4 regions of the Paenibacillus sp. FSL H3-0333 genome follow, and region 2 is predicted to be linked to each of the others. Evidence: a T-box and tRNA genes for the amino acid it is inferred to sense, from the RefSeq annotation. Region 2 holds a T-box; the other regions hold tRNA genes.
What was found. A T-box is a leader RNA that pairs with one kind of tRNA and senses whether it is charged. The one in region 2 lies ahead of MHH78_RS19485 (alanine--tRNA ligase), so its partner is inferred to be a tRNA-Ala.
Positions count from the first base shown of each region.

Region 1: it encodes a tRNA-Ala, which carries the amino acid that the T-box ahead of MHH78_RS19485 (alanine--tRNA ligase) is inferred to sense. The anticodon was not compared.
Region 3: it encodes a tRNA-Ala, which carries the amino acid that the T-box ahead of MHH78_RS19485 (alanine--tRNA ligase) is inferred to sense. The anticodon was not compared.
Region 4: it encodes a tRNA-Ala, which carries the amino acid that the T-box ahead of MHH78_RS19485 (alanine--tRNA ligase) is inferred to sense. The anticodon was not compared.

Region 1 covers NZ_JBBODG010000001.1:1,383,808-1,391,650, forward strand. Annotated here, with positions in the region: gene MHH78_RS06195 (PPK2 family polyphosphate kinase) at 1-567, shown strand, start outside; gene pdaB (polysaccharide deacetylase family sporulation protein PdaB) at 589-1,392, opposite strand; gene MHH78_RS06205 (stage II sporulation protein M) at 1,526-2,137, shown strand; gene MHH78_RS06210 (hypothetical protein) at 2,374-2,604, shown strand; rRNA gene MHH78_RS06215 (16S ribosomal RNA) at 2,952-4,512, shown strand; rRNA gene rrf (5S ribosomal RNA) at 4,637-4,753, shown strand; tRNA gene MHH78_RS06225 (tRNA-Ile) at 4,801-4,877, shown strand; tRNA gene MHH78_RS06230 (tRNA-Ala) at 4,906-4,981, shown strand; rRNA gene MHH78_RS06235 (23S ribosomal RNA) at 5,136-7,843, shown strand, end outside.
Region 2 covers NZ_JBBODG010000001.1:4,313,401-4,321,243, reverse strand. Annotated here, with positions in the region: gene lpdA (dihydrolipoyl dehydrogenase) at 1-925, opposite strand, end outside; gene tnpA (IS200/IS605 family transposase) at 1,180-1,581, shown strand; gene tnpB (IS200/IS605 family element RNA-guided endonuclease TnpB) at 1,588-2,661, shown strand; gene MHH78_RS19490 (TetR/AcrR family transcriptional regulator) at 2,810-3,391, shown strand; T-box leader at 3,445-3,688, shown strand; gene MHH78_RS19485 (alanine--tRNA ligase) at 3,758-5,611, shown strand; gene MHH78_RS19480 (MFS transporter) at 5,759-7,123, shown strand; gene MHH78_RS19475 (macrolide family glycosyltransferase) at 7,193-7,843, shown strand, end outside.
Region 3 covers NZ_JBBODG010000001.1:421,482-429,324, forward strand. Annotated here, with positions in the region: gene MHH78_RS01770 (helix-turn-helix domain-containing protein) at 1-663, opposite strand, end outside; tRNA gene MHH78_RS01775 (tRNA-Lys) at 811-883, opposite strand; tRNA gene MHH78_RS01780 (tRNA-Tyr) at 895-977, opposite strand; tRNA gene MHH78_RS01785 (tRNA-Phe) at 982-1,057, opposite strand; tRNA gene MHH78_RS01790 (tRNA-Asp) at 1,195-1,272, opposite strand; tRNA gene MHH78_RS01795 (tRNA-Thr) at 1,291-1,366, opposite strand; tRNA gene MHH78_RS01800 (tRNA-Val) at 1,400-1,475, opposite strand; tRNA gene MHH78_RS01805 (tRNA-Met) at 1,485-1,561, opposite strand; tRNA gene MHH78_RS01810 (tRNA-Ser) at 1,586-1,677, opposite strand; rRNA gene MHH78_RS01815 (23S ribosomal RNA) at 1,759-4,686, opposite strand; tRNA gene MHH78_RS01820 (tRNA-Ala) at 4,891-4,966, opposite strand; tRNA gene MHH78_RS01825 (tRNA-Ile) at 5,063-5,139, opposite strand; rRNA gene rrf (5S ribosomal RNA) at 5,187-5,303, opposite strand; rRNA gene MHH78_RS01835 (16S ribosomal RNA) at 5,428-6,988, opposite strand; gene MHH78_RS01840 (pro-sigmaK processing inhibitor BofA family protein) at 7,294-7,560, opposite strand; gene MHH78_RS01845 (DUF2508 family protein) at 7,589-7,843, opposite strand, start outside.
Region 4 covers NZ_JBBODG010000001.1:5,857,317-5,865,159, reverse strand. Annotated here, with positions in the region: gene mutM (DNA-formamidopyrimidine glycosylase) at 1-295, shown strand, start outside; gene MHH78_RS25960 (manganese efflux pump) at 474-1,196, shown strand; gene coaE (dephospho-CoA kinase) at 1,206-1,802, shown strand; gene MHH78_RS25950 (lytic transglycosylase domain-containing protein) at 1,802-2,365, shown strand; gene MHH78_RS25945 (alpha/beta-type small acid-soluble spore protein) at 2,467-2,685, opposite strand; gene nrdR (transcriptional regulator NrdR) at 2,851-3,327, shown strand; tRNA gene MHH78_RS25935 (tRNA-Lys) at 3,525-3,597, opposite strand; tRNA gene MHH78_RS25930 (tRNA-Ala) at 3,604-3,678, opposite strand; gene MHH78_RS25925 (recombinase family protein) at 3,800-5,485, shown strand; gene MHH78_RS25920 (hypothetical protein) at 5,573-5,707, shown strand; gene MHH78_RS25915 (TetR/AcrR family transcriptional regulator) at 5,922-6,515, shown strand; gene MHH78_RS25910 (hypothetical protein) at 6,536-6,988, shown strand; gene MHH78_RS25905 (LysR family transcriptional regulator) at 6,971-7,843, opposite strand, start outside.

The DNA of each region.
Region 1 (7,843 bases), 2.9 Mb from region 2:
GGGTTCATCGTCACCAGCTTCAAGAAGCCTTCACTGGAGGAAGAAGCACACGATTTCCTGTGGAGAGTTCATATGAAGACCCCGCCCAAAGGCTATATTGCCGCATTCAACCGTTCGCATTATGAGGATGTGCTGGTGCCCCGCGTGCATGGCAGTCTTAGCAAGGAGGATGCCAAGCGGCGGTTCCGCTACATCCGCCAGTTCGAGGAGATGCTGGCGGAAGAGGGAACGACGGTCATTAAGCTCTTTCTGCATATCTCCAAGGAGAAGCAGCTGGAGAAGATTAAGGAGCGGCTTGAAGATCCGGCGAAGCACTGGAAATTCGATGCCAGTGATCTGCAGGAACGCGAATACTGGGACGATTATCAAAAGGCGTATGAGGATGTTTTCCAGGAGAGCAGTATAGATAAGGCTCCATGGTACTGGATTCCGGCGAATCACCGCTGGTACCGCAACTATCTGGCGCTGAAGATTGTGGTCAAAACGCTGGAGGGGCTTGACCTGAGTTACCCGAAGCTGAATACACCGACGCCTGATATCTCTCAGCTGATCTCACCGCGTCACTGATGCCATACACAGGTAAGGGAGTTACATTCCTGCAGCGTCTTCCAGGCCATTATTCAGCAAGGCGGAATCGCGGACTTCCTTACCGTTTGCACTGCTTTGGCTGATTAGCTCAGAGACGGTTACGAACTCATACCCCTGGCTGCGCAGCTTATCAATAATCTGAGGCAAGGCTTCATGCGTTTGTTTACAGGAGTCGCTGGCATGCAGCAGCACAATATCCCCGGGATGGGCTTTGCTCGTTACACGGTTAACGATGTTATCCACACCGATGTTCTTCCAGTCCAGTGAGTCCGTGTCCCATTGAATGACTTTATAGCCGAGATCGGTGGCCACCTGCAGGACTCTTTTGTCAAAATCACCGTTAGGCATTCTGATCAGGTTGGGCTGAGAACCGGTTAGCTCCGTCAATACTGTATGGGCAGTACTGATCTGCGTGCGGATTTCATCATTGCTTAGCGTACTGTAGTTCACATGCTTGTGACCGTGGCTGCCAATCTCGAACCCGGCGTCTTTGATGCTTGTTACGATTTCAGGATGGGTTTTGCTCCAAGGTGAGGATAGGAAGAATGTCGCTTTATCCACCTTCTTGTCTTCCAGCACCTTCAGAATCGGCTCAGGCCGTTTCTCTCCCCAGCTGATATCGAAGGTCAAGGCGATCAGCTTCTTTTCCGTCGGCACACTGTAAATGGCAGAAGGGGCAGCTTCAGAGAATACGGTGATATTGCCCCTCTCCACATAGACAACGCCGGCGGTAAGAAGCGCAGCAGCAAAAATGTACAGGAACCGTTTGATCTTTTTGCCGCTAAATACATAAAAAGAATTCATAATGTCAGCGCTCCTCTCCCATGCGAAATGCTTGTTTGTTCTAAATGTATGCTCGTACAGGGCGCTTATGACCTCAGATATGAATCAATCCATACGAAATGCAATTCGGCAGAATCCAAATCAGGAGGTACGCATGTTATCTTTTAATACATTTATCAAGGATCTAAGGACAATTCGCACCGCGCTCCTAATGGCCACAATCCTGTTCATAGCGGGGGGAATCTTGGGCTGGCTCGGCACAGGTAGTCTTCAGCAGCTGCTGAATGAGCAATTGAAGGGGATCAGTAAGATTAGCGGGAACCTTAGAGAGTCGTCCAATCCGCAGTGGAGCTTTTTTGTATTCATTTTTCTGAACAATAGTATCAAAAGCGTAGTCATCATTTATCTGGGCGCCTTATTCGGCCTCTTGCCGGCATTCTTCCTGCTCATCAACGGTGCGGTTATCGGCTATCTGATTCATTTGTCCGCGATACAGGGACAGGATCTGTTCACGCTGATTGTAAAAGGACTGCTGCCGCATGGCATCATTGAGATTCCGGCTATCATCATTGCCTGCGCCTTTGGGCTAAAGTTCGGCAGTAAGGTGCTCTCTGCACTCTTTGGAGCGATGAAGCGGAGCGGGGAAGAGCCAGTGAACTGGCAGGCCTTTATGCGGCAGACCTTCACCGCTTCAGTCTGGATTGTGATTTTGTTATTTGTTGCAGCAATCATCGAGAGCACAATTACATTTTGGCTTTTATCATAAAATTCTGGGGAATTGTGCATAACAGTAAAGCCGGAACATTTGGATCTCCTGCCAGGTTGAATATAGGGAGTCCTAAAATGGAATTTTCTTATGATATTGGTTATAGGTTCAATACTCCGGTTAATTTAGTGTAAGCACTTCAATAGAGCTTCCCACATCAAATGGCTTTTTGATTGAGATGAAATGGCGTTTGATGATTTTGGATAACTATGAATTTCATGAAGGAGGCCAAGCATATGTTAGGGATGTTATTCAATGAGAAGGAATGCAAGGAGCTGGACTATGTTTTGCGTAAAGAGCTGGATGAGATGCTGCTGGATATGAGTGACCAGCGTTTAGATCAGAACATTAGGCATGCGATTGCCAATCGATATAAAACAGTTTTCCGTATGTATGCACGATTTGCTCCACAGAAAGAGCTGTCTAAGTATGCGTGGGGTGGACGTTCTTCTCAGTTCAAGCACTAGTATTGGAGCGGGCTGATAACCGGAATAAATAAAATGAATGGAATAGCTTGACGAAAAGGGAGCCGACATGATACATTATATCTCGCGCTCCTTTTGAATGTTTAAAGAGAAGACGCAGGCAAGAAATAATGAAAAATAACTTTTTCAAAAAAAAGCTTGCCAAACAACGAAACACTATGATATATTATGAAGGTCGCCGCTGAGATGCGGTGAAGAGCTAAAATGAGACATTGATCTTTGAAAACTGAACAACGAGTGAGTGGGAAATCACTTCGGTGAGATCCAAAAATGAGAATGTAAATTCTCGTCAGATGTTTCAAAATGAGCAATCGCTCTTTCTAAATACCAATTTGGAGAGTTTGATCCTGGCTCAGGACGAACGCTGGCGGCATGCCTAATACATGCAAGTCGAGCGGAGTTTGAAAGGAAGCTTGCTTCCTTTCAAACTTAGCGGCGGACGGGTGAGTAACACGTAGGCAACCTGCCCTCAAGCCTGGGATAACTACCGGAAACGGTAGCTAATACCGGATAATTTCTTTTTTCTCCTGAGAGAAGAATGAAAGGCGGAGCAATCTGCTGCTTGGGGATGGGCCTGCGGCGCATTAGCTAGTTGGTGGGGTAACGGCCCACCAAGGCGACGATGCGTAGCCGACCTGAGAGGGTGAACGGCCACACTGGGACTGAGACACGGCCCAGACTCCTACGGGAGGCAGCAGTAGGGAATCTTCCGCAATGGGCGCAAGCCTGACGGAGCAATGCCGCGTGAGTGATGAAGGTTTTCGGATCGTAAAGCTCTGTTGCCAGGGAAGAACGTCCGGTAGAGTAACTGCTACCGGAGTGACGGTACCTGAGAAGAAAGCCCCGGCTAACTACGTGCCAGCAGCCGCGGTAATACGTAGGGGGCAAGCGTTGTCCGGAATTATTGGGCGTAAAGCGCGCGCAGGCGGTTATTTAAGTCTGGTGTTTAAACCTTGGGCTCAACCTGAGGTCGCACTGGAAACTGGGTGACTTGAGTACAGAAGAGGAAAGTGGAATTCCACGTGTAGCGGTGAAATGCGTAGATATGTGGAGGAACACCAGTGGCGAAGGCGACTTTCTGGGCTGTAACTGACGCTGAGGCGCGAAAGCGTGGGGAGCAAACAGGATTAGATACCCTGGTAGTCCACGCCGTAAACGATGAGTGCTAGGTGTTAGGGGTTTCGATACCCTTGGTGCCGAAGTTAACACAGTAAGCACTCCGCCTGGGGAGTACGGTCGCAAGACTGAAACTCAAAGGAATTGACGGGGACCCGCACAAGCAGTGGAGTATGTGGTTTAATTCGAAGCAACGCGAAGAACCTTACCAGGTCTTGACATCCAACTAACGAAGCAGAGATGCATCAGGTGCCCTTCGGGGAAAGTTGAGACAGGTGGTGCATGGTTGTCGTCAGCTCGTGTCGTGAGATGTTGGGTTAAGTCCCGCAACGAGCGCAACCCTTGACTTTAGTTGCCAGCAGGTTGAGCTGGGCACTCTAGAGTGACTGCCGGTGACAAACCGGAGGAAGGTGGGGATGACGTCAAATCATCATGCCCCTTATGACCTGGGCTACACACGTACTACAATGGCCGGTACAACGGGAAGCGAAGCCGCGAGGTGGAGCCAATCCCAGCAAAGCCGGTCTCAGTTCGGATTGCAGGCTGCAACTCGCCTGCATGAAGTCGGAATTGCTAGTAATCGCGGATCAGCATGCCGCGGTGAATACGTTCCCGGGTCTTGTACACACCGCCCGTCACACCACGAGAGTTTACAACACCCGAAGTCGGTGGGGTAACCCGCAAGGGAGCCAGCCGCCGAAGGTGGGGTAGATGATTGGGGTGAAGTCGTAACAAGGTAGCCGTATCGGAAGGTGCGGCTGGATCACCTCCTTTCTATGGAGAATCGTCTTCTGCAATGAAGACATTCAAATCGGAAGCTTTGCTTCCACAATAGAACCTTCGGGTTCGGACACTCACTCGTGTTCAGTTTTGAAAGAGCAAGTCTCTTTCGTATGCGTTTGGTGGCGATAGCGGAGGGGTTCCACACGTACCCATCCCGAACACGACCGTTAAGCCCTCCAGCGCCGATGGTACTTGGACCGAAGGGTCCTGGGAGAGTAGGACGCCGCCAAGCGAACAATCAATTCATTGATTGCTTCACTACTGCAAGTTTTGTTATATGGGCTTTTAGCTCAGTTGGTTAGAGCGCACCTCTGATAAGGGTGAGGTCGGTGGTTCGAGTCCACCAAGGCCCACCATATAACACTTCAATTGAATACTTACTTTGGGGCCATAGCTCAGCTGGGAGAGCGCCTGCCTTGCAAGCAGGAGGTCAGCGGTTCGATCCCGCTTGGCTCCACCAATTATTCTTTACAACAGTATATGCAACAACTTGATCCTTGAAAACTGGATACCGAAACGAATTTGCGTTTTAGAACATTCCTTTAAGCTGAACTTGTGTAAACAAGTTTCATATTAATGGCGATACTAGCGATTTTCCTTAGGGAAAACACATTGGTTAAGCTACTAAGAGCACACGGAGGATGCCTAGGCGCCAGGAGCCGACGAAGGACGTGGCGAACAACGAAACTGCCTCGGGGAGCTGTAAGCAAGCTTTGATCCGGGGGTGTCCGAATGGGGAAACCCAGCTGTGGTAATTCGCAGTTACTCGTATCTGAATACATAGGATACGCAGAGGCAGACCAGGGGAACTGAAACATCTAAGTACCCTGAGGAAGAGAAAACAATAGTGATTCCGTCAGTAGCGGCGAGCGAACGCGGAACAGCCTAAACCAAGGGGCTTGCCTCTTGGGGTTGTGGGACGTCTCACATGGAGTTACAAAGGAATATGGTAGGCGAAGAGGTCTGGAAAGGCCCGCGATAGAGGTAAAAGCCCTGTAGCCCAAACTGTGTTCTCTCCGAGACGGATCCCGAGTAGTGCGGGGCACGTGAAACCCCGTATGAATCCAGCAGGACCATCTGCTAAGGCTAAATACTACCTGGCGACCGATAGTGAAACAGTACCGTGAGGGAAAGGTGAAAAGCACCCCGGAAGGGGAGTGAAATAGAACCTGAAACCGTGTGCTTACAAAAAGTCAGAGCCCTTTCTATGGGTGATGGCGTGCCTTTTGTAGAATGAACCGGCGAGTTACGTTTAACATGCAAGGTTAAGGTGAGAAGCCGGAGCCGCAGCGAAAGCGAGTCTGAATAGGGCGACTGAGTATGTGGACGTAGACCCGAAACCGTGTGATCTACCCCTGTCCAGGGTGAAGGTGCGGTAACACGCACTGGAGGCCCGAACCCACGCATGTTGAAAAATGCGGGGATGAGGTGGGGGTAGCGGAGAAATTCCAATCGAACTCGGAGATAGCTGGTTCTCCCCGAAATAGCTTTAGGGCTAGCCTCGGTGAATGGAGTGGTGGAGGTAGAGCACTGATTGGGTGCGGGGCCCGCAAGGGTTACCAAGCTCAGTCAAACTCCGAATGCCATTTACTTCTTGCCGGGAGTCAGACAGTGAGTGCTAAGATCCATTGTCAAAAGGGAAACAGCCCAGACCATCAGCTAAGGTCCCCAAGTGTGTGTTAAGTGGGAAAGGATGTGGAGTTGCACAGACAACCAGGATGTTGGCTTAGAAGCAGCCACCATTGAAAGAGTGCGTAATAGCTCACTGGTCGAGTGACTCTGCGCCGAAAATGTAACGGGGCTAAACACACCACCGAAGCTATGGCTAGATGCTTTGCATCTGGGGTAGGGGAGCGTTGTATATACGTTGAAGGTGTACCGTAAGGAGCGCTGGAGAGTATACAAGTGAGAATGCCGGTATGAGTAACGAAAAGATCAGTGAGAATCTGATCCGCCGAAAGCCCAAGGTTTCCTGAGGAAGGCTCGTCCGCTCAGGGTAAGTCGGGACCTAAGGCGAGGCCGACAGGCGTAGTCGAAGGACAACAGTTTGAAATTACTGTACCACCGTAATCCGCTATGAGCGATGGGGTGACGCAGGAGGGTAGTGACGCGGACTGATGGATGTCCGTCTAAGCAGTGAGGCTGGTGTGTAGGCAAATCCGCACATCGTAAGGCTGGGCTGTGATGGGGAGCGAAAATTATAGTAGCGAAGGTCATGATCTCACACTGCCAAGAAAAGCCTCTAGTCAGGAGAAGGTGCCCGTACCGCAAACCGACACAGGTAGGCGAGAAGAGAATTCTAAGGCGCGCGGAAGAACTCTCGTTAAGGAACTCGGCAAAATGACCCCGTAACTTCGGGAGAAGGGGTGCCTCGGTAGGGTGAATAGCCCGAGGGGGCCGCAGTGAAAAGGCCCAAGCGACTGTTTAGCAAAAACACAGGTCTGTGCGAAGCCGTAAGGCGAAGTATACGGGCTGACGCCTGCCCGGTGCTGGAAGGTTAAGGGGAGCGGTTAGGAGCAATCCGAAGCTGTGAACCGAAGCCCCAGTAAACGGCGGCCGTAACTATAACGGTCCTAAGGTAGCGAAATTCCTTGTCAGGTAAATTCTGACCCGCACGAATGGCGTAACGACTTGGGCGCTGTCTCAACGAGAGATCCGGTGAAATTTTAATACCTGTGAAGATGCAGGTTACCCGCGACAAGACGGAAAGACCCCATGGAGCTTTACTGCAGCTTGATATTGAATTTGGGTACGATCTGTACAGGATAGGTGGGAGCCGTGGAGGCAGGAGCGCAAGCTTCTGCGGAGGCGCCGTTGGGATACCACCCTGATCGTATCTAGGTTCTAACCTAGTGCCCTCATCGGGTACGGGGACCGTGTCAGGCGGGCAGTTTGACTGGGGCGGTCGCCTCCTAAAGAGTAACGGAGGCGTTCAAAGGTTCCCTCAGAATGGTTGGAAATCATTCGCAGAGTGCAAAGGCATAAGGGAGCTTGACTGCGAGACCTACAAGTCGAGCAGGGACGAAAGTCGGACTTAGTGATCCGGTGGTACCGCATGGAAGGGCCATCGCTCAACGGATAAAAGCTACCCTGGGGATAACAGGCTTATCTCCCCCAAGAGTCCACATCGACGGGGAGGTTTGGCACCTCGATGTCGGCTCATCGCATCCTGGGGCTGAAGTAGGTCCCAAGGGTTGGGCTGTTCGCCCATTAAAGCGGTACGCGAGCTGGGTTCAGAACGTCGTGAGACAGTTCGGTCCCTATCTGTCGTGGGCGCAGGAAATTTGAGAGGAGCTGTCCTTAGTACGAGAGGACCGGGATG
Region 2 (7,843 bases):
TATCTCCAATGGCATAGATATGCGGGATAGATGTTCTGCACTGCTTGTCAATCTCGATCAAGCCTTGTGGAGTAGGGGACAGACCTATATTTTCAAGACCCAAGGTTCCATCTGTGTTCGGTTTCCTGCCCACCGTAATTAACGCATATTCAGCTTGAACAACATGGTGTTGATCCTGACGCATATAATGTAGATTGATGTGACTCGTATATTGGTCTGTTCCTGTAACCTTAGCTTCCGTTAAGATGGTTATCCCGTCCTTCTTCAGTTGACGAACGACAGGTGCGACAAGCTCTGCTTCAAATCCGGGTAAAATCTGTTCACCGCCCTCAAGCATCGTAACTGTGGTTCCAAATCTCGCAAACATCTGACCCAGTTCCACACCAATATAACCGCCGCCAACTACAACAAGGCTCTTAGGAATACCGGCCAGCGATAATGCCTCAGTGGATGAAAGAATCCGTCCGCCGAAAGGAAGAGCGCTGATTTCAATCGGACGGGAACCGGTTGCCAGAATGAGATGTTTGAAGCCTATTCGGCGCTCATTCTGTTCAGCGTGATGAATTTCAACGGTATTCGCATCTATCAAGCTGGCTTCTCCTTCGATAACTGTCACACCTGCTGTTTTAAGTAAAAACCGAACTCCTCCAGACTGCTTATCCACCACAGCTTGCTTAAACAACTGAGCCTCCTGAAAAGAAGAAGCTTCGTCAACAGTATAACAGTGTCTACGCAAATGAATACGCTCCGCTTCAGCAATCAGCGCTTTGGAAGGAATACAGCCTACATGCGTACATACCCCTCCGATCTGGTGGCGCTCCACAATGAATGTTTTCATACCCAATTGTGATGAACGTAATGCGGCTACATAACCGCCAGGCCCCGATCCAATGACCAGGGTATCTACAGCTTCTAATGAGTTCATGATGAGTACCTCCAAATTAAAATATGATGATCGTAATATATTATAGTCATCATATTTTAAAAGAGTCAACACTTCATAATAAATTGACATCAAATAATATGATAATTATAATATTTTAACCCTCAGTTGACAGAATTCTCCCATCTTCTTTAAGTGGGGGATGAATGGAAACGGTCTAATCTACATGGATTATAACCGCCTAAGATGCTATAATAAATGTATTCAGTCGTATCTTGGAAAGGTCAGTGAAATTAATGAAATTAGACTCGAATAACCATTCAGTGTTCTCCCTTCACTTCCACCTTATTCTAGTAATCAAGTATCGTAGGAAAGTAATTACAGATCCAATATCCGAACGTCTGAAAGAGATATTTGCATACATTCAGCCTACTTACAATGTGACTTTGCAGGAATGGAATCATGACAGGGATCACGTTCACATCCTAATGAAAACTCATCCTAATACCGACATTTCTAAATTTCTCAACGCTTATAAGAGTGCATCATCTAGGCTGATCAAGAAGGAGTTTCCTACCCTTCGAAAATCACTTTGGAAAGAGGCTTTTTGGTCACGCTCCTATTGCTTGCTTACAACGGGTGGAGCGCCAATAGACGTCATTCAAAAATACATCGAAAACCAAGGTGTGAAAGGGTGATCGCCATTGCTGAAAGCCTACAAATACCGTATCTATCCAAGCCATGGGCAACAACACTACTTCGCTAAAGTGTTCGGATGCGTTCGCTTCATCTACAACAGAATGCTTGCAGATAAAATTGAACATTACAAGCAAACGGAAACGATACTCAAGAATACACCCGCACAATACAAAAAGGAATTCGACTGGCTGAAAGAAGTCGATAGCCTTGCCTTAGCGAATACACAACTGAATTTAGACAAGGCTTATAAGAATTTTTTTCGGGATAAGAAAACGGGATTTCCTAAATTCAAGAGCAAGAAGACGAATAATCATAGCTTCACAACGAATAACCAAAATGGAACAGTGGCTATAGAGGATGGATATCTCAAGATTCCAAAGCTAAAAACTAGCATCAAAATCAAGCTGCACCGCCCATTCGTGGGGCTGATCAAATCATGCACGATTTCAAAAACACCAACGGGAAAGTATTATGCTTCCGTATTGGTTGAAACGGATATCGTCCAGTTGCCCAAAATGCATACGAAGATTGGCGTTGATCTTGGGCTGAAAGACTTTGCTATGACTTCAAATGGCGAAATCATATCCAATCCTAAATACTTGCGTACGTCTGAAAAGCGATTAGCGAAGCTGCAAAAGGATGTATCGCGGAAGAAGAAGGGAAGCCATAACCGTCATAAGGCTAGGCTGAAAGTTGCCAAGCTACATGAAAAAATAGCAAATCAGCGTAAAGACTTCTTGCATAAAACGTCTACCAAAATGATAAACGAAAACCAAGTCATCGTGATGGAAGACTTACGTGTAAAGAATATGATGCAGAATCACAAACTTGCAAAAGCGATTAGCGAGGTATCTTGGAGTAAGTTCCGTTCGATGCTTGAATATAAGGCTCAATGGTATGGCAGAGAACTTATTATTGCCCCTAAGCACTATGCAAGCAGTCAGCTTTGCTCCTGTTGCGGTTATAAGAACGCAGAGGTGAAGAATCTCGCCTTGCGAGAGTGGACTTGTCCAGAATGTAACGTGCATCATGATCGCGATGTAAACGCTGCTCAAAACCTACTGAAACTAGCAATGTGATATTGCAATGATTGGGCTAGGGACTAGCCTTTGAGCTTGGGTAAACTTGGAGCAGTAGCTTCATTGACCAAGAAGCCGCCACCTCTTAGGTGGATGGTAGTTCACAAACATTCATAAATACAGACTTATACAAAAGGGAGAGAGCAGGATGCCTTATCCGAAAGGACACAAGCTCAAAGTTCGAAGCCATATTATTACCAGCGCAGCCAAAGCATTTCGCACCCACGGCGTGCGGAATATTAGTCTTCCACATATTATGAAAGGTGCTGGACTGACGCACGGAGGATTTTACTCCCATTTTGCAAATAAAGATCAGCTTGTGATGGAGACCTGTCATTTCGCAATTAGTGACACCATCGACACACTTCAGAGAATTGCAGACCAAAATAAAGATGAAGATCAGACGTCGATTGAGGCCGTCATTGATTTTTACTTAAGCCCTCTGCATCGGGATCAGATGGAAGCCGGTTGTATCTTACCTGCTTTATCAGGAGAGGTTGCCCAGCTACCGGAAAATATTAGGCAAGCGTACACACAAGAGCTGCAACGTTTCATCGCGTTTATTACAAATATGGCTGGGATCGATCCCTCTAATGGTTATGCGTTGGTGAGCAGTATGGTGGGTACTGTGGCACTGGCAAGGGCAGTTAGTGATGAGAAGTTCAGTGATGCTTTATTACAGGCAGGTCGTGTGCAGATCAAACAAATGGTAAGCGCCGGCTCCAGGTAACTTTTTATTTGACGAAGCAAGCTGATTGTGCTAGCATAGCTTTAACTTAAAACGAAAAGGCTATGATGAGAAATAGTAACTATTAAGGATCTCACAGAGAGAAGATGGTTGGTGCGAATCTTCATTGATCTAATAGTGAAGCAGTCTCGGAGCTGTGGACCGAACAGAGGAATCTTAGTAGGCTTCAACGGAGTTCCACCGTTATTCAGGAAACAGTATCGGAGCAATCCCGTACTGATAGAGCGCAGAGCAATCTGAAGTTAGGTGGTAACACGGACATAATCGTTCGCCCTAAGTTGACAAGAAACATGTCAGCTTAGGGCTTTTTTGTTTTAAGCATAATTAATATTTGATGGAGGGTTTAGAATGACACCAGATGAGTTGAGACAATCCTATGTTGATTTTATGAAAAGAATAGGGGCTAGCCAAGTGCCTTCTTCTAGCTTGTTACCGGAAAATGATCCTTCAACGTTGTTTACAGGAAGTGGAATGCAGCCGATGGTTCCCTATTTATTGGGGGAAAAGCATCCGATCGGCAATGAGATTGCTAATATTCAGAAGTGCTTAAGGACAGTGGATATTGAGGAAGTAGGAGATACGTCGCATCTGACATTTTTCGAAATGATAGGCCGGTGGGAGTTCAAGGCAAATGAACAACACTATAAGCAAAAGCAAATCGACGCTATTTGGCATTGGCAGATCATGGAATTAGGAATGGATCCGGGCAGGCTGTATATCAGTGCTTTCGCAGGAAGTGATGAACTGAACATACCGAAAGATACGGAAGCCATTGGGCTCTGGTCAGCAAAATTCAAATCCGTTGGGATAGAACCCATCATTGAAGATGATCCCTGGCAATACGGGGCATCTAGAGGCGGGAAAATATTTTTATACGATGAAAAAGAAAACTGGTGGAGCCGGGCCGGAAGTCCTCTCCATATGCCGGTTGGTGAACCGGGTGGACCCGATAGTGAAATGTTTTATGATCTTGACCCAAGCGGTGATCCACTGGATCATCCTGCTTCTGAAAGCGACAGATTCCTGGAAATTGGGAACAACGTATTTATGTGTTACACAAAAGGAGAGACAGGATTCGTAAAAATGCAAAATCCCAATCTGGATTATGGAGGCGGATTAGAAAGGGTGGCTACAGCCCTTAACGGGGACAAGGATATTTATAATACGGCTTTCTTCCTTAATCCCAAGAACAAGTTGATGGAGCTAAGCGGGAAGTCCTATGCTGACGATCTAAAGTCCTTTAGAATCATACTGGATCATGTGAGAGCGGCTACGTTTCTCATTAATGACGGTGCAGAGCCAGCAAATAGTGATGCAGGGTATATAACAAGAAGGCTATTAAGAAGGGCAATTCGTGCAGGTAAAAAAATAGGGATACAAGGAAGCTTTGTGGGTCAGTTGTCTGAAGTTTATATCGATGAAGCAACAGCTTATGAAGATTTGATCCGCAATAAAAAGAAAGTAATCGAAATCGTAAATAAGGAAGAAAGTCTTTTCTATAGAACGTTACAGCAAGGAGAAGTTGAAATCCAAAAACATCTAAAGAATAAGGGGAACGTTACGGGTGCAGATGCCTTTTATTTTTACGAAACCTATGGGTTTCCTTTGGAGTTGACGGAAGAGTTTCTAATGGAAAGTGGATATAGCATGGAGGACAAGGCGTCTTATACAGAGGCGGCAAAGAAACATATTGAAATGAGCAGAACTGCTTCTGCAGGTAAATTTAAAGGTGGCTTAGCTGAACATTCCGCAGAAACAACCGCGCTGCACACGGTATCTCATTTGCTACTTGCGGGGTTAAGGGAAGTTCTAGGTGATCATGTTCACCAACAAGGAAGTAATATTACTTCTGAACGATTACGGTTTGACTTCAACCATGATGAAAAACTTACCCTCGAGCAAATAGCTAAGGTGGAGAAGTATGTGAATGATGCAATTTCATCCAGAGCAGTTACCTCTATTTCAGAGCTGCCTAAACTTGAAGCCAAAGAAAGTAATGTGGAAGGAAACTTTTGGGATAAATATCCGGAAATCGTTAAGGTGTATACCATCCAAGATCACGAAGGGAAAGTATGGAGCCGGGAAGTATGTGGAGGTCCTCATGTAGAAGATACCACAAACTTAGGAACGTTCCGTATTACAAAAGAACAATCTTCTGCTGCTGGAGTCAGAAGGATTAAAGGAGGACTTTTTAAACATTAGACTTTACAAAGTGAACTGGCTAATATATATTTAGATCATAAATAAGGCTAAATTTTCCATAAAAAATCTATTATGGAGGTGTAGGAGACAAACAACAATCAGATTGGAATTTTTGATAGGCAGCACAGAGCGTTAACGATTGGTATTATGCTGGTTCTAACCACCGTAGCTTTCGAGGGGCTGGCTATTACGACAATTGCTGCGACAATGGCACAAAGCTTGCAGGGTATTCATTTATACGGTTGGATTTTCAGCGCATTTTTGTTATCCCAGCTTATTGGAACCTTGGTTATAGGGCAACTGGTTGACAAGCGCGGCGTTTTCATCTCCTTGCTCGTGTCGTTTAGTATTTTTGTGCTGGGAACCGTGGTTGCGGCTGTTTCCTTGGATATGCACATGCTTATTGCAGGAAGAGCCCTTCAAGGCTTTGGAGCGGGAGCTCTGATCACATGCATTTACACCTGTGTGACGTTGCATTATTCGGATGCTTTGCGTACTCAGATTTTAGCAGCATTCTCCATGGCATTTGTTCTGCCTTCCTTAATAGGACCTTACCTGGCAGGCCTAATTGCCTCCTATATGTCATGGCGATTTGTTTTCTGGATTGTTTTACCCCTGATAGGCTTGGCATTGAGCCTCACATTCCGCTCTTTCCGTGAACTGCAACTTCGGCAGGCGCTGACGGGTCCGGCGCAAAAAGCACACTCGAAGACTCTTCACGCGATCGTGCTTGCCATTGGAACGGGGCTATTACTCACAGGACTCGGTATGATAACCGATTGGACAGGAATTGTACTGACTCTGGGTGGTTTAATCGTCATGATCCCACCCATGCGGATACTTCTGCCTAAGGGCACTTTTGCGGTAAAAAAAGGATTGCCTGCTACATTGGTTTCCAGGGGGCTGTATGTAGCTTGTTATTTTACAACGGAGAGTTTTGTGATTTTGGCACTAACCGAAGTAAAGGGGGTATCAGCAGATCTTGCCGGCCTCATTGTAGCAGCAGGTTCTCTGAGCTGGTCCGCCGCAGCGTGGCTGCAGGCGAAGCTTGATGTACGGGATCAAGGTCGTGGCCGAAAGCACAGAGTTATGTCAGGTATCGGGATTATGATCGCTGGGACTGTACTTGTGATTCTGGCCCTTATGCTCTCGGAAGGTGGAATCATACTCATCCTGCTCTCGCAAATGATTACCGGCTTCGGTGTTGGATTGGCTAATCCTACGACCGCAGCCATTGCTCTACAACATGCGGCGCCCGGGAAAGAGGGAGAAATATCTTCGAATCTGCAATTTGTGGATTCCTTCTATATGGGTGTAAGTATAGGAGTGGGCGGCGCTCTAATCGCCTTGTCCGAAACTTTACAGTGGGGCATATCGACAGGAGTGGTGATCGTGCTAACACTCCAATTACTATGGGTCTTATTAAGTTTCTTCGCATCTTTACGAATCACCGAACTCGTTCATCAAGACCATCATCCGATCAGCCAGTCGAAAGAGAACCTTCCCATGTAACGGATGACCATCGTGTAGCTAAATACATCACGAAGAACGGAGGATAAATTGCATTGGGAGGTAGATACAATGGCACGTGTATTAGTGGTCATTACTCCGGCTGAAGGCCATGTGAATCCGTCGTTAGGATTAGTTACCCAGTTGATTGACAGTGGAGAGGAAGTTGTCTATGTATGCGTGGAGGAGTATCGCTCCCGAATTGAACAAACCGGAGCCCTGCTCATAACCTATCCATTTCCGCAAGATGCCTTTTCTCATGATCCCGTGTTGAAACCGCTGGAGTACAATCATCCTTATCAGTTCATTTATATGATGGTAGGCGGTATCATTCAGAGGATTATACCCGAGGTGTTTCGAGTGATTGGCAATCAAAAGTTCGATTATTTGATCTTTGATTCACTGATGGGCTGGGGAGGGACTATTCTTGCAGAAAAGCTAGGGATTCCCGCGGTATGTTCGATTGCTTCCTTTGCTTTCGTTGATCCGTTGGGGACTGGCGGAGGCATGAAAGAGCAGGAGATGGATACGAATACGAAGGAGCTGTATGAGGCTACGATGAAGATAACACGGGAGTTAGCGCAAGAGTATCAAGTGAGTCTTCCGTCCATGGAAGAGATTCCGGCACATACAGGCCGGTTAAAGCTTGTGTATACAAGCCGTTATTTTCAGCCACATGCAGAAAAACTGGACAATCGTTTTATTTTCACAGGTCCTTCGATC
Region 3 (7,843 bases), 3.9 Mb from region 2:
CCACTCGCTGGCAATCAGTTCATGCAGCCCCATAGAAGTCTGTGACAGCAAATCCTCAGCACTCTCTTCCTCATCCTCTTTATCATCTCCGCCTGTGAGGAGTTCCTTACGGGCTAAAATTAACCATTCCTTATCCTGCAGGGGAACCAGCAATACATCATTCTCGAAATAACTGCGCAGCAGCTTCATTAAGGAGCGATACGTCATCTGCGGATTATGAACATTCTCGCTTACCAGCATGAACGGAATCATATCTCCGAACAGCCGGCCCTTCAGCGAGATTTCATCCGGGATCTCCGCATCGTCCTTCTCCTGCTCCAGTTGGGCATTCAGCCAGCCGCTAAGCTGCCGCGCCTCCATCTCCCCTTCTTCCTTGAACCCGGTTGCCTTCAGCGCTACCGCAAAATTGCGTCCGGCATAATTCACCAGCTCCAGCTCCAGCGGCGACAGCCCCTCTGTCTCCACCCACACTGCTGTAACACGGCCATCATTCTCATAGAGGGGAATCCAGAGATAACCCTCATGAATGACCGGCAGTTCCTGATCCTTATCCGTACCTATGCCAAAAAGTGAAGCGGAATGCTGTCTCCCCAGCTGCTTGATTCCGGTCCTCTTTCCGGTGAGTTGCTCCAATTTTTGACGCAAACCCTCACTATCCATCATCACCATTCTCCACCACTTTTGCTTTTTTCGCTTATTTTATCATATTTTGCTGTAAAATGCGGAATTTGCGCTTACCGGCATACTTGTATCATGTATCAAAATACAAAAAAGGCCACCACCCTAAAGTGATGACCGTTTGACTTAAGATGAGCCATGAAGGACTCGAACCTTCGACACCCTGATTAAAAGTCAGGTGCTCTACCAACTGAGCTAATGGCTCCTAAAAAGGGATGGAGGCTGATGGATTCGAACCACCGAACACGTACGTGAGCAGATTTACAGTCTGATGCGTTTGGCCACTTCGCTAAGCCTCCATGATGGTGGCGCGGGAGGGAATCGAACCCCCGACACAAGGATTTTCAGTCCTTTGCTCTACCGACTGAGCTACCGAGCCATAAAAAAAACCTAAAAACAAAAAAATGGCGGAACCGACGGGATACTCTTCACTCCGTTAAGAGATTGCGAAGTATTCCTTACGATGCCTATGCTTCAACGAACCCAGGGAATTCTCATCCCTTATGCCATTGAAAATGGCGGAACCGACGGGATTCGAACCCGCGATCTCCTGCGTGACAGGCAGGCATGTTAGGCCAACTACACCACGGTTCCACAATTTGCTCTTAAAAATGGTGCCGGCGAGAGGACTTGAACCCCCAACCTACTGATTACAAGTCAGTTGCTCTACCAGTTGAGCTACACCGGCACGGTGTAAGGCGATACAATTCGAACATAAAAATGGTGGAGGCTGAGGGGTTCGAACCCCCGACCCTCTGCTTGTAAGGCAGATGCTCTCCCAGCTGAGCTAAGCCTCCGGGTATGTATGGTAGCGGCAGAGGGGATCGAACCCCCGACCTCACGGGTATGAACCGTACGCTCTAGCCAGCTGAGCTACGCCGCCACACTACAAGTATTGGATTTATAATGGCGGAGAGAGAGGGATTCGAACCCTCGCACCGCTTACGCAGTCTAACCCCTTAGCAGAGGGTCCCCTTATAGCCACTTGGGTATCTCTCCAAATTAATGGTAGCCATGTAAATCCGCACAGGAAATTGATTCCTGAAAACTGAATCCGAAACGAATCTGCGTGTTAAAAGTTTGGATAAGCCCTCGACCGATTAGTATTGGTCAGCTCCATGCATTGCTGCACTTCCACCTCCAACCTATCTACCTCGTCGTCTTCAAGGGGTCTTACATGTTGGGAAATCTCATCTTGAGGGGGGCTTCACGCTTAGATGCTTTCAGCGCTTATCCCGTCCGTACGTAGCTACTCAGCCATGCTCCTGGCGGAACAACTGATGCACCAGCGGTACGTCCATCCCGGTCCTCTCGTACTAAGGACAGCTCCTCTCAAATTTCCTGCGCCCACGACAGATAGGGACCGAACTGTCTCACGACGTTCTGAACCCAGCTCGCGTACCGCTTTAATGGGCGAACAGCCCAACCCTTGGGACCTACTTCAGCCCCAGGATGCGATGAGCCGACATCGAGGTGCCAAACCTCCCCGTCGATGTGGACTCTTGGGGGAGATAAGCCTGTTATCCCCAGGGTAGCTTTTATCCGTTGAGCGATGGCCCTTCCATGCGGTACCACCGGATCACTAAGTCCGACTTTCGTCCCTGCTCGACTTGTAGGTCTCGCAGTCAAGCTCCCTTATGCCTTTGCACTCTGCGAATGATTTCCAACCATTCTGAGGGAACCTTTGAACGCCTCCGTTACTCTTTAGGAGGCGACCGCCCCAGTCAAACTGCCCGCCTGACACGGTCCCCGTACCCGCTAAGGGCACTAGGTTAGAACCTAGATACGATCAGGGTGGTATCCCAACGGCGCCTCCAGCGAAGCTTGCGCTCCGCTCTCACCGGCTCCCACCTATCCTGTACAGATCGTACCCAAATTCAATATCAAGCTGCAGTAAAGCTCCATGGGGTCTTTCCGTCTTGTCGCGGGTAACCTGCATCTTCACAGGTATTAAAATTTCACCGGATCTCTCGTTGAGACAGCGCCCAAGTCGTTACGCCATTCGTGCGGGTCAGAATTTACCTGACAAGGAATTTCGCTACCTTAGGACCGTTATAGTTACGGCCGCCGTTTACTGGGGCTTCGGTTCACAGCTTCGGACTAAGTCCTAACCGCTCCCCTTAACCTTCCAGCACCGGGCAGGCGTCAGCCCGTATACTTCGCCTTACGGCTTCGCACAGACCTGTGTTTTTGCTAAACAGTCGCTTGGGCCTTTTCACTGCGGCCCCCTCGGGCTATTCACCCTACCGAGGCACCCCTTCTCCCGAAGTTACGGGGTCATTTTGCCGAGTTCCTTAACGAGAGTTCTTCCGCGCGCCTTAGAATTCTCTTCTCGCCTACCTGTGTCGGTTTGCGGTACGGGCACCTTCTCCTGACTAGAGGCTTTTCTTGGCAGTGTGAGATCATGACCTTCGCTACTATAATTTTCGCTCCCCATCACAGCCCAGCCTTAATGATGTGCGGATTTGCCTACACACCAGCCTCACTGCTTAGACGGACATCCATCAGTCCGCGTCACTACCCTCCTGCGTCACCCCATCGCTCATAGCGGATTACGGTGGTACAGTAATTTCAAACTGTTGTCCTTCGACTACGCCTGTCGGCCTCGCCTTAGGTCCCGACTTACCCTGAGCGGACGAGCCTTCCTCAGGAAACCTTGGGCTTTCGGCGGATCAGATTCTCACTGATCTTTTCGTTACTCATACCGGCATTCTCACTTGTATACTCTCCAGCGCTCCTTACGGTACACCTTCAACGTATATACAACGCTCCCCTACCCCAGATGCAAAGCATCTAGCCATAGCTTCGGTGGTGTGTTTAGCCCCGTTACATTTTCGGCGCAGAGTCACTCGACCAGTGAGCTATTACGCACTCTTTCAATGGTGGCTGCTTCTAAGCCAACATCCTGGTTGTCTGTGCAACTCCACATCCTTTCCCACTTAACACACACTTGGGGACCTTAGCTGATGGTCTGGGCTGTTTCCCTTTTGACAATGGATCTTAGCACTCACTGTCTGACTCCCGGCAAGAAGTAAATGGCATTCGGAGTTTGACTGAGCTTGGTAACCCTTGCGGGCCCCGCACCCAATCAGTGCTCTACCTCCACCACTCCATTCACCGAGGCTAGCCCTAAAGCTATTTCGGGGAGAACCAGCTATCTCCGAGTTCGATTGGAATTTCTCCGCTACCCCCACCTCATCCCCGCATTTTTCAACATGCGTGGGTTCGGGCCTCCAGTGCGTGTTACCGCACCTTCACCCTGGACAGGGGTAGATCACACGGTTTCGGGTCTACGTCCACATACTCAGTCGCCCTATTCAGACTCGCTTTCGCTGCGGCTCCGGCTTCTCACCTTAACCTTGCATGTTAAACGTAACTCGCCGGTTCATTCTACAAAAGGCACGCCATCACCCATAAAGAGGGCTCTGACTTTTTGTAAGCACACGGTTTCAGGTTCTATTTCACTCCCCTTCCGGGGTGCTTTTCACCTTTCCCTCACGGTACTGTTTCACTATCGGTCGCCAGGTAGTATTTAGCCTTAGCAGATGGTCCTGCTGGATTCATACGGGGTTTCACGTGCCCCGCACTACTCGGGATCCGTCTCGGAGAGAACACAGTTTGGGCTACAGGGCTTTTACCTCTATCGCGGGCCTTTCCAGACCTCTTCGCCTACCATATTCCTTTGTAACTCCATGTGAGACGTCCCACAACCCCAAGAGGCAAGCCCCTTGGTTTAGGCTGTTCCGCGTTCGCTCGCCGCTACTGACGGAATCACTATTGTTTTCTCTTCCTCAGGGTACTTAGATGTTTCAGTTCCCCTGGTCTGCCTCTGCGTATCCTATGTATTCAGATACGAGTAACTGCGAATTACCACAGCTGGGTTTCCCCATTCGGACACCCCCGGATCAAAGCTTGCTTACAGCTCCCCGAGGCAGTTTCGTTGTTCGCCACGTCCTTCGTCGGCTCCTGGCGCCTAGGCATCCTCCGTGTGCTCTTAGTAGCTTAACCAATGCGTTTTCCGTTAGGAAAATCGCTTAGCATCGCCATTAATTCAAAACTTGTTTACACAAGTTCAGCTTAAAGGAATGTTCTAAAACGCAAATTCGTTTCGGTATCCAGTTTTCAAGGATCAAGTTGCTGTTATTATGAAACAAACACGACTGTGATGTTCGGAATAACAGACGATGTGCATATACTGTTGTAAAGAAGTTTTGGTGGAGCCAAGCGGGATCGAACCGCTGACCTCCTGCTTGCAAGGCAGGCGCTCTCCCAGCTGAGCTATGGCCCCATATAATCACCCCAAAAAGCGAGATGTAGCTTCGAGGTTAATTCCGATTACTTTTCGGGGACCCCGGTACTTGCTATTCAATTTCAGATTGTTATATGGTGGGCCTTGGTGGACTCGAACCACCGACCTCACCCTTATCAGAGGTGCGCTCTAACCAACTGAGCTAAAAGCCCATATAACAAAACTTACAGTAGTGAAGCAATCAATGAATTGATTGTTCGCTTGGCGGCGTCCTACTCTCCCAGGACCCTTCGGTCCAAGTACCATCGGCGCTGGAGGGCTTAACGGTCGTGTTCGGGATGGGTACGTGTGGAACCCCTCCGCTATCGCCACCAAACGCATACGAAAGAGACTTGCTCTTTCAAAACTGAACACGAGTGAGTGTCCGAACCCGAAGGTTCTATTGTGGAAGCTAAGCTTCCGATTTGAATGTCTTCATTGCAGAAGACGATTCTCCATAGAAAGGAGGTGATCCAGCCGCACCTTCCGATACGGCTACCTTGTTACGACTTCACCCCAATCATCTACCCCACCTTCGGCGGCTGGCTCCCTTGCGGGTTACCCCACCGACTTCGGGTGTTGTAAACTCTCGTGGTGTGACGGGCGGTGTGTACAAGACCCGGGAACGTATTCACCGCGGCATGCTGATCCGCGATTACTAGCAATTCCGACTTCATGCAGGCGAGTTGCAGCCTGCAATCCGAACTGAGACCGGCTTTGCTGGGATTGGCTCCACCTCGCGGCTTCGCTTCCCGTTGTACCGGCCATTGTAGTACGTGTGTAGCCCAGGTCATAAGGGGCATGATGATTTGACGTCATCCCCACCTTCCTCCGGTTTGTCACCGGCAGTCACTCTAGAGTGCCCAGCTCAACCTGCTGGCAACTAAAGTCAAGGGTTGCGCTCGTTGCGGGACTTAACCCAACATCTCACGACACGAGCTGACGACAACCATGCACCACCTGTCTCAACTTTCCCCGAAGGGCACCTGATGCATCTCTGCTTCGTTAGTTGGATGTCAAGACCTGGTAAGGTTCTTCGCGTTGCTTCGAATTAAACCACATACTCCACTGCTTGTGCGGGTCCCCGTCAATTCCTTTGAGTTTCAGTCTTGCGACCGTACTCCCCAGGCGGAGTGCTTACTGTGTTAACTTCGGCACCAAGGGTATCGAAACCCCTAACACCTAGCACTCATCGTTTACGGCGTGGACTACCAGGGTATCTAATCCTGTTTGCTCCCCACGCTTTCGCGCCTCAGCGTCAGTTACAGCCCAGAAAGTCGCCTTCGCCACTGGTGTTCCTCCACATATCTACGCATTTCACCGCTACACGTGGAATTCCACTTTCCTCTTCTGTACTCAAGTCACCCAGTTTCCAGTGCGACCTCAGGTTGAGCCCAAGGTTTAAACACCAGACTTAAATAACCGCCTGCGCGCGCTTTACGCCCAATAATTCCGGACAACGCTTGCCCCCTACGTATTACCGCGGCTGCTGGCACGTAGTTAGCCGGGGCTTTCTTCTCAGGTACCGTCACTCCGGTAGCAGTTACTCTACCGGACGTTCTTCCCTGGCAACAGAGCTTTACGATCCGAAAACCTTCATCACTCACGCGGCATTGCTCCGTCAGGCTTGCGCCCATTGCGGAAGATTCCCTACTGCTGCCTCCCGTAGGAGTCTGGGCCGTGTCTCAGTCCCAGTGTGGCCGTTCACCCTCTCAGGTCGGCTACGCATCGTCGCCTTGGTGGGCCGTTACCCCACCAACTAGCTAATGCGCCGCAGGCCCATCCCCAAGCAGCAGATTGCTCCGCCTTTCATTCTTCTCTCAGGAGAAAAAAGAAATTATCCGGTATTAGCTACCGTTTCCGGTAGTTATCCCAGGCTTGAGGGCAGGTTGCCTACGTGTTACTCACCCGTCCGCCGCTAAGTTTGAAAGCAAGCAAGCTTCCTTTCAAACTCCGCTCGACTTGCATGTATTAGGCATGCCGCCAGCGTTCGTCCTGAGCCAGGATCAAACTCTCCAAATTGGTATTTAGAAAGAGCGATTGCTCATTTTGAAACATCTGACGAGAATTGTTATATTCTCTAATTTGGATCTCACCGAAGTGATTTCCCACTCACTCGTTGTTCAGTTTTCAAAGATCAATATCTCATCTTTTGTCGTTGATGTTTGTCTCAGCAGCGACCTTTATAATATATCACAGCACCCTTGTTTTAGTCAAGCGTTTTTTTAATTTCTTTTTTCGCTTTAGCTTCCAGCAAGTGATCCGAAGATCTCCTGTCCAAAGGGCCGAGACTTAATGTATCATGAATCAGGAGCCTTCGTCAACCTCTAAAACAAAGTTAATTTTAATCCCAATAACAACGCCACTCCCGGCAGCCCAAGAATGGTTACAGCACCTATGGTTGTAGGGTTAAGCGGAATGTGCAGATCGCTTACAACTCCTGAGAAATTAACGATATAAATCCCGAGCGCCGCCAATATAAGATGGGTTCCAAATACACTCAACCAAGCCCAGCCCAGTCTTTTCCTGAATACAATCAGGACCAGCAGCGCTGCAGATATAATCAGCACACCCATTGCAACAGTTCTTAGCATTGTTCTCCTCCTCGCTGACTCAGTCTGTTCATACTTGCAGCTGGCTCCGGTTAAGCCCCAGCCGCTTGGCATCCTTAAGGTGTATCTGATATTTACGCTCAGCCGCCTCCAGGATATAGATTGCATAGTCAATCTGATCCTGGCCCAGAGCCTCATCAAACATCAGGTAAGCCCGCTCCCATTCAGACTGCGCTTTACGTACCTCCTGGTATACTGTCCCCCATTCCTCTTCCGTCTGCACTGCCTTTTCCTTATCCGTATTCCCGCTCAGCCACTTGGTACT
Region 4 (7,843 bases), 1.5 Mb from region 2:
TGCAGGGATCCACCCGGAGGAGACCGCGAAGTCCCTCACGGAGGAACAGTTGGCCAGACTGCATCATGCTATCGTCGCAACACTGACGGAAGCGGTGAATGCCGGAGGCTCCTCGGTGAAGTCGTATGTCAACGGCCAGGGGGAGAGCGGGAGTTACCAGGATCAGCACAAGATCTACGGACGCAAGGATCAGCCGTGTGCCACCTGCGGCACGCTGATTGAGAAGAGCGTAGTCGGCGGACGGGGGACGCATTATTGTCCCAATTGCCAGCCGGTACCTGTATTGATTCTGTGATTTTTATTTAGAGTCAGCGCTGCATTTACAGCCCGTTTCCGGGCTAGTTACACCTGAGTTACAACCGTTATGTATAAAGGCAGGCACTTCCTGCCCGTCCCGCCCATATAATGTGTGAAGATTGCTGATTATGGCGAAACGGAGCTCCGGCTCCGGTTCTTCACGGGAGGGATTGCGGGTGCTTAGCCCATTGTTGTCACTGCTGTTGCTTGCGTTTGCGCTTAGTCTGGATGGATTTGGTGTAGGCATTACATATGGACTGCGTAAAATGAAAATTCCCCTGCTCTCCATTATCATTATCTCGCTCTGTTCAGGGGTCGTCATTTATGGTTCTATGCAGGTCGGCGTGCTGCTGGCAAAGGTAGTCTCCCCGAATGCCGCTTCCAGTGTCGGAGCGGTTATTCTCGTCTTAATGGGCTGCTGGTCCCTGTTCCAGATGCTGACACAGAAGGAGAAGGAGCAGGAAGAGCCTGCGTCGGCAGCCGATAAGGGCAATTCCGGGCAGGAGACCAGGCAGGAGACGGCTGCTGCCGCACAACTTGCTGAGACAGAGCTGAAGCCGGCCGTATTCTCGCTGGAGCTTCGCCATCTGGGCGTGGTTATACAGATTCTCCGCACACCATCTTCTGCGGATATGGATGCCTCGGGGAGCATCTCCTCCATGGAAGCCATGATTCTGGGGATCGCGTTGTCGCTGGATGCCTTCGGTGCCGGCCTCGGTGCGGCACTACTCGGATTCAGCCCGTGGTCCACCTCGCTGATGATCGCTGTATTCAGCGGGACCTTTCTGCTGATGGGGATGAAGACAGGACTGAGATTATCAGGCAGCTACTGGATGAAGCATGCCGCTGCGCTGCCCGCGATATTATTAATTGTAATGGGTATAATGAAGTTATTATGAGGTGAGTACATGATTATAGGCTTAACCGGAGGCATCGCTTCGGGAAAAAGCACCGTGTCTGCACTGTTTGTCCGCAAGGGAGCTGCGCTGGTGGATGCCGATGTCATCGCCAGAGAGGTGATGCTCCCCGGGCACCCGGTGCTGGCGGCGGCGGTGGAGGCTTTTGGAGACCGCATTCTGCTGCCTGACGGTTCGCTGGACCGGGCAGGTCTTGGCGAGATTGTCTTCCGGGACCCGGAGGCGCTCCAGACTTTGAATAACCTGACCCATCCGGCAATACGCAGGGAGATCAAGGACAGAATGTATGCGCTTGAACAGGAGAATCCGCAACGGCTGGTCATTGTGGACATTCCGCTGCTCTACGAATCAGAGCTGGATTCCTTGTTTGATCAGATTATTGTGGTCTATGTTCCGAGGAGGGTGCAGTTAGCCCGCCTCATGGAGCGCAGCGGAATGAAGCTGGAACAGGCTGAGGACCGGTTGAGGTCCCAGATGGATATTGAACTCAAGCGCAGGAAAGCGAATTATGTGATTGACAACAGTGGTGATCCTGAGTCTGCCGAGCTTCAGGTTGCCCGTCTGTGGGACAGGCTGGGCCTGATATGATGAAGTGGCTGCGCAAAAAAAGAGTCCTGCTGCTGCTGTTCATCGGCTTCACCGCGATTCTGTTTCTCGGCTCCAACTGGATGTCATGGTTTTATCCCATTTATTATAAAGCAGAGATCCGCCAGCACAGCCAGACGTATGAGATGGACCCGTTCCTGGTGGCGTCCATCATCCGTGTGGAGACCAATTATAAGACCGGCCGCGAATCCAAAAAAGGCGCACTGGGGCTCATGCAGCTCATGCCGGATACCGCCAAGTGGGCGCTCGAAAAGGCCAAGCTCCCCGACGTGTCGCTGGAGCGGCTGAAGCAAGAGCCCTCCTCCAATATTGAACTGGGCACCTGGTATTTGTCTACGCTGTCCAAGCAGTTCGACGGCAACCGTATAGCGGTCATAGCCGCCTATAATGCCGGGCCTGGTAAGGTGCAGAGCTGGTTGGATGAAGGGCAATGGGACGGAACAGAAGCCTCTGTGAAGGACATTCCGTTCGGTGAGACGCGTCACTACGTGCAGCGTGTAATTTATTATTATGATCAATACACCGAGCTCTACAGTGAGTTCTAGGGTGCTTGTTACTTCTGCTGCTGTTATGTAAAAAGAAGCATCAAACGGCCGGAGGCCGTTCGATACTTCTTAGGCAAGCTTATGTTGCGCTTAGCAGGTTATTATTTGTACTGACCTGCCAATTGCTGTTCAGCCAGGGTTACAAGACGTTTAGTGATGTAACCACCGATCGAACCGTTTTCGTAAGAAGTTTTATTGCCTTGGTATCCGTCTGGGGAGAGGGTGATACCTAGTTCCTGGGCAACTTCATATTTCAGTTGTTCCAAGGCACCGCGTGAGTTTGGAGCTACCAGGTTATTGGAGTTGTTATTTTGGCTCATTGCTGTTCACCTCCTATCGGTTGGTAACTGTATTATGTGCCGGACATGTCAGATTCATAACAACAAATAAACGGTGTTTTCTGGAAATTAAATGATGCCCGCATAGCCCTTGTGTATCAAGGGGCGGGGCCTGACCATTCTAATGATGAGGAAGTGAAGAAGCTTATGAAATGTCCTTACTGCGACCACACCAACACCAAAGTCTTGGACTCGCGCCCGGCCAATGAGAATAAGTCCATCCGCCGCAGGCGGGAATGCGAGCTGTGCAGCCGCCGTTTCACCACCTTCGAGATGATTGAAGAGACCCCCCTGATTGTGATCAAAAAAGGCGGCAGCCGTGAAGAGTTCAGCCGTGACAAAATCCTCCGTGGCCTGATCCGTGCCTGCGAGAAGCGTCCGGTCCCTGTAGAGCGTCTGGAGGTCATCGTATCTGAGGTGGAGAAAAGCCTGCGCGGCATCGCCCTCGCCGAGATCGAGAGCCGCCAGATCGGCGAGCTGGTCATGGAGCAGCTCTACCCTGTCGACGAGGTAGCCTACGTCCGCTTCGCGTCCGTGTACCGCCAGTTCAAGGACATTAACATGTTCATGAAGGAACTGAAGGGACTGCTGTCCAAGAACACGGAGGAGCTGGACGGGCTGTAGGTGGAGGGAGTAATAGTTCTTATAGGGGAGCGAGGCTAGCTCTGCGGTCTACGGGACAGCTACACAAATATACAAGGTGCTTATTGGTGAATGAGCCGATGGGCGCCTTTTTGAGTAGCTTTATTGAATGAATAGGACGGATGGGGGCTATAATTTGAACAAAAAAAAGACCCTCATCAGGGTCTTTCATAATGTGATGGACTCTCAGGGGCTCGAACCCTGGACAAATAGATTAAGAGTCTACTGCTCTACCAACTGAGCTAAGAGTCCATGGAATGGTGGAGAATAGGGGATTCGAACCCCTGACCTCTTCGCTGCCAGCGAAGCGTTCTCCCACTGAACTAATTCCCCATTCGTTTTTCTCACAAGAAATAATATATCATAAATATAATTCTCAGTCAACATTATTTACAAAAAGAATAATTAGGTTTAATATATGGTAGTATATACGACTGATTGGAGGTCTTTCGATATGGGGATTAAAAAGCGGGTCGCAGCATTTTATAGAGTATCAACTAAGGGTCAACTTGAAGGTAATGATATTCCTTTGCAACGTAGGGCTTGTCAGGAATTCATTAATAGTAAGGGTTGGGTGTTGGTAAAGGAGTATACAGAGAAAGGCGTTTCTGGATATAAGACAGCGATTGAGGACAGAGATGAAATTCAACGTGCTAAATATGATGCAGAAAATAGCCACTTTGATGTATTGCTTTGTTTTATGTTCGACAGATTAGGAAGAAGGACATATGAAACTCCGCTATTATTAGAATGGTTCAACTCAAAAGGAATTGAAGTTTGGTCAGTAAAAGAAGGTCAACAAGAATTCACAGAGGAAGGACACGACGTTACAAACTTCCTAAGATTTTGGCAATCAAATAACGAATCCCAAAAAACTTCGATACGCGTTGATGAAAAACATACACAAATGGCTGAAGATGGTGCTTTTAGAGGTGGCACTGCTCCATTCGGGTACAGATTAACACCTTCAGGAATTAAAAATAAGAAAGGAAAAGAGCTGATGAAGCTGCAGATCAATGAAGAACAGGCAGCTGTTGTCAGACAGATGTTCAATATGGTGATAAAAGAGGGTTTTGGAAGTAATCGAATCGCTAAGTTTCTTAATGAAAATACAATCCCCACTGCTACCGGAGGTAAATGGAACACTGCTGCTGTGAACTTTATTCTAAGAAATCCTGTGTACAAAGGCTATCCGGCCTATGGAAAACGTAAATCGGTTGAAGGAATTTTTGAGACTAAAGGCAGAGCGGAATGGACGATGCCCGAAAAACAACAACTTCAATTGGTAATTATCGATGAAGATGACTTTGATAATATCCAATTATTAAGAAGTTCTAGGTCGAAAGAGCAAGTTAAAGACCATAGTCGGGAACGAATTAACACCTCGGTAGGCCCCCTTCTCCTAGTCGGATTTATAAAATGTGGTTATTGTGGCTCCCCTTTGACTACAACATATAATGCCAAAAAATACACCCTTGCTGATGGTACGATTCAAATGTGGAAACGAGCGGTTTATCGATGTTCTGGTAAAGCGTTAAGGAAGGTTGATTGCAAGGGGCAGACTATTTATGCACAAAATAAAATTGAAGATAGTGTAGCTGTTGTTATCAATAATTATCTCGCATCTGTGAAAAAGATAGACTACATAGAATTTGCCAGAGATTACGACCTAGTGGAGTATGAGGATATTAAAGAAACCCTTGATAAAAAAAACCAAGAGTTGGCAAGCGAATATGATGAATTGAACACACTAAAAAAAGAAGTGACAAAAAGTATTTTGGGAAAGAGTGCCTTCAAGCCTGAACTATTAAATGAAATGATTGAGGAAAAAGAAAAGGAACTGCAAAAACTTGATCAGGAAGTCAGATTGCTTGAGGAGCAGCTCCAGACGAAAAAGCTAGAATTAAGTGAAATTAAAGAATTGTCTGAAAATATTAGGGAGTGGATTCCAAAATATAAAGAAGCTAGCCATGACAGAAAGAAAGTTATGTTGAGATGGCTCATTGAAAGGATAACTGTATTCAAAGATCAGATTGAAATTGAATTTAAGCTGGATATTACAAAATTCTTATCGAGTGCCGGGAATGGCAATATAACTGAACTGCAGAAAAGAACGCATCGCTGGCATTCAAGAGGCTAACGTCCTAATCCTGATTCTTAAGTGGCCTCCCTTAATTGAATGATAACTTAGCTGCTCCTCTTATTCGATTATGGCGATGAGTGGAGAATGATTGTTCAATATCTGGGAGAGACAGAAGTGAAGCCGGGACAGAAGCTGCCTATGATTAAGGAGATCGAGGGAGAGGCACCGGATCAATATAGCGGTTTTGATGATGAAGACGAAGAGGATGAAGAGGTGTAACTGGATATAAGATCCAGATCGGACAGGTATTAAAATTACGGGGGCGGGAGCCGGAGAAATGATGGAGGAATTACTCCACGTTATCCGGAACATTCCGAGCCTTTTTTTATTTACACACTAATTTACAAACCGATGGTCGGTATGTATAATCAATAGTAATCATATTCTAATTTAATCTAATCTAAACTATGCAAGGCAGAAGAGGAGAATAGCGATGAAGAACGCAGACCGGCGGGAGCAGACGATCCGGCAGCTGCTGGAGGGGACCAAGGAGCTGCTGCGGGACAAGAGCTGTCATGCCATTACCTTGAAGGATATTATGGAGCAGTCGCAATTATCTAAGGGGGCGATATTTCATTATGTGAAGAGCAAGGATGAGATTTTTGCCTGGGTCCTGGAGGAGCGGCTTGACGCTGTGAATGATCGTTTTGAGGAGGAAGTAAGAGGCAGCATTGATAAAAGCTTCGACGGGCCGATGCATGCCATCGCCAGAAGTCTTGCCGGATTGGAAGACAGCCATGAAGCGACCAACAAGGTGCTCCTATATCTGCTGGGCAAGGAGAATGAACCGGCGGTAGCAGAGGTGCTTGAGCATTTTCATGAGCGGTCGGTGTCAGTCTCCAGACAGTGGATTATCACGGGGCAAAAGTACGGGGTGATCAAAGACAGCGTTAATCCTGATGAGACGGCGGAACTGTTCGTCCTGCTGTCGCTGGGTCTGCGGGTACGCACCTCCATGCGCGCCTCTTCCGAGTCCCTGTCAGCGAAAGAGGTAGCCGGCTTTATGGCGGGTATCCTGAAAAATTAAAGTTGAGGGAGGAAGATGCAATGGTTCCTTTTATAGCGCTTATCGTATCCTTTTTACTGTTCCGGATGGTTGGTCTGCTGGGTTTGACTTATTGGGATGACTGGCAGACATCTCTTCAATGGGCCGTATCCATTATGCTGCTATTGGGTGCTTCTGCCCACTGGGGACGACGGCGCTCCGATTTGGTAAGAATGGTGCCGCCTGCTTTTCCGCAGAAAGAATGGATCGTGACGGTTACCGGGATTCTGGAAATGGCCGGAGCTATAGGTATCCTGCTGCCCGCTTTCTCAGCAACTGTTTCTGTATGCCTGATCTTGCTTCTTATTGCCATGCTCCCCGCCAATATCTATGCAGCACGCAGTAATATGACAATCGGGGGCAAGCCTGTGCCGAAATTACCGGTCCGCATAGGGATTCAGCTCGTTTTTATCACTGCAGTGCTGCTCGCATCCCCGTTACTCTACCTGCCTTAATCGTGGACAGGACTCCAGCTCCTCTTTTACAAATTGCATTAAAAGCTTCTTGGATGAGGAATGATACTCAACATTGCGTGATTGCAGCAGGCCAACGGGAATGGAGGCGTTCTTCAGCTCAATATGAAGTCTTACGACATTCGGAGGTAATGGCGTAGATTCGAGGACGGCTCCGATAGAAGGGATTTGCCGGACGAAGCCCGCAATGGCGGAGATTTGACTTACGGTATGCAGAAAGGGAGTTTCGGTGTACCGGGAGAAATGCTTCGCTAATTGGGAATGATATAGACAGGTAGCTCCCCCGGCAATGATTGGATAACCAAGCAATTCCTCGAAAGTGATCTCATCTTTTGCGGCCAAAGGGTGGTTGTTCCCTGCGATAAAAGATATCCGCTCCTGATACAAGGGTTCGAAGTGATACGAAGATAGGTCAACAGGCTCTCCACAGATGGCAAAATCCAATTGATTCTGAAGCAGTGCATGCGAGAGCGAAGCGGTGTTACCGATCACAAAATGGCAGGATACATTAGGCTTATGCTCCATGAAGCGAAGAAGCGACTTTGGCAGTACATGCTCCGTCAACGATTCCAGCCCACCGATACTAATCGTACCGATCTCTTCTTTTTGCAGAGCTTTTGCCTGGTCCGCAACATAGTTCCAATGTCGGATCAGACTGTCGATCTCAGCGGCAAATATTCGCCCCGAAGCTGTAAGCTCAGAATCCCAGCCCCGTTTGAACAGCTTGATGCCCAGTTCCTTCTCCAGACGTTGAACCTGATTGGTGATTGTGGATTGTGCGTAGTTTAGTTTGGCGGCTGCTTTAGAGAAGTTTCCTTCTTGCAGGATGGTTTGAAA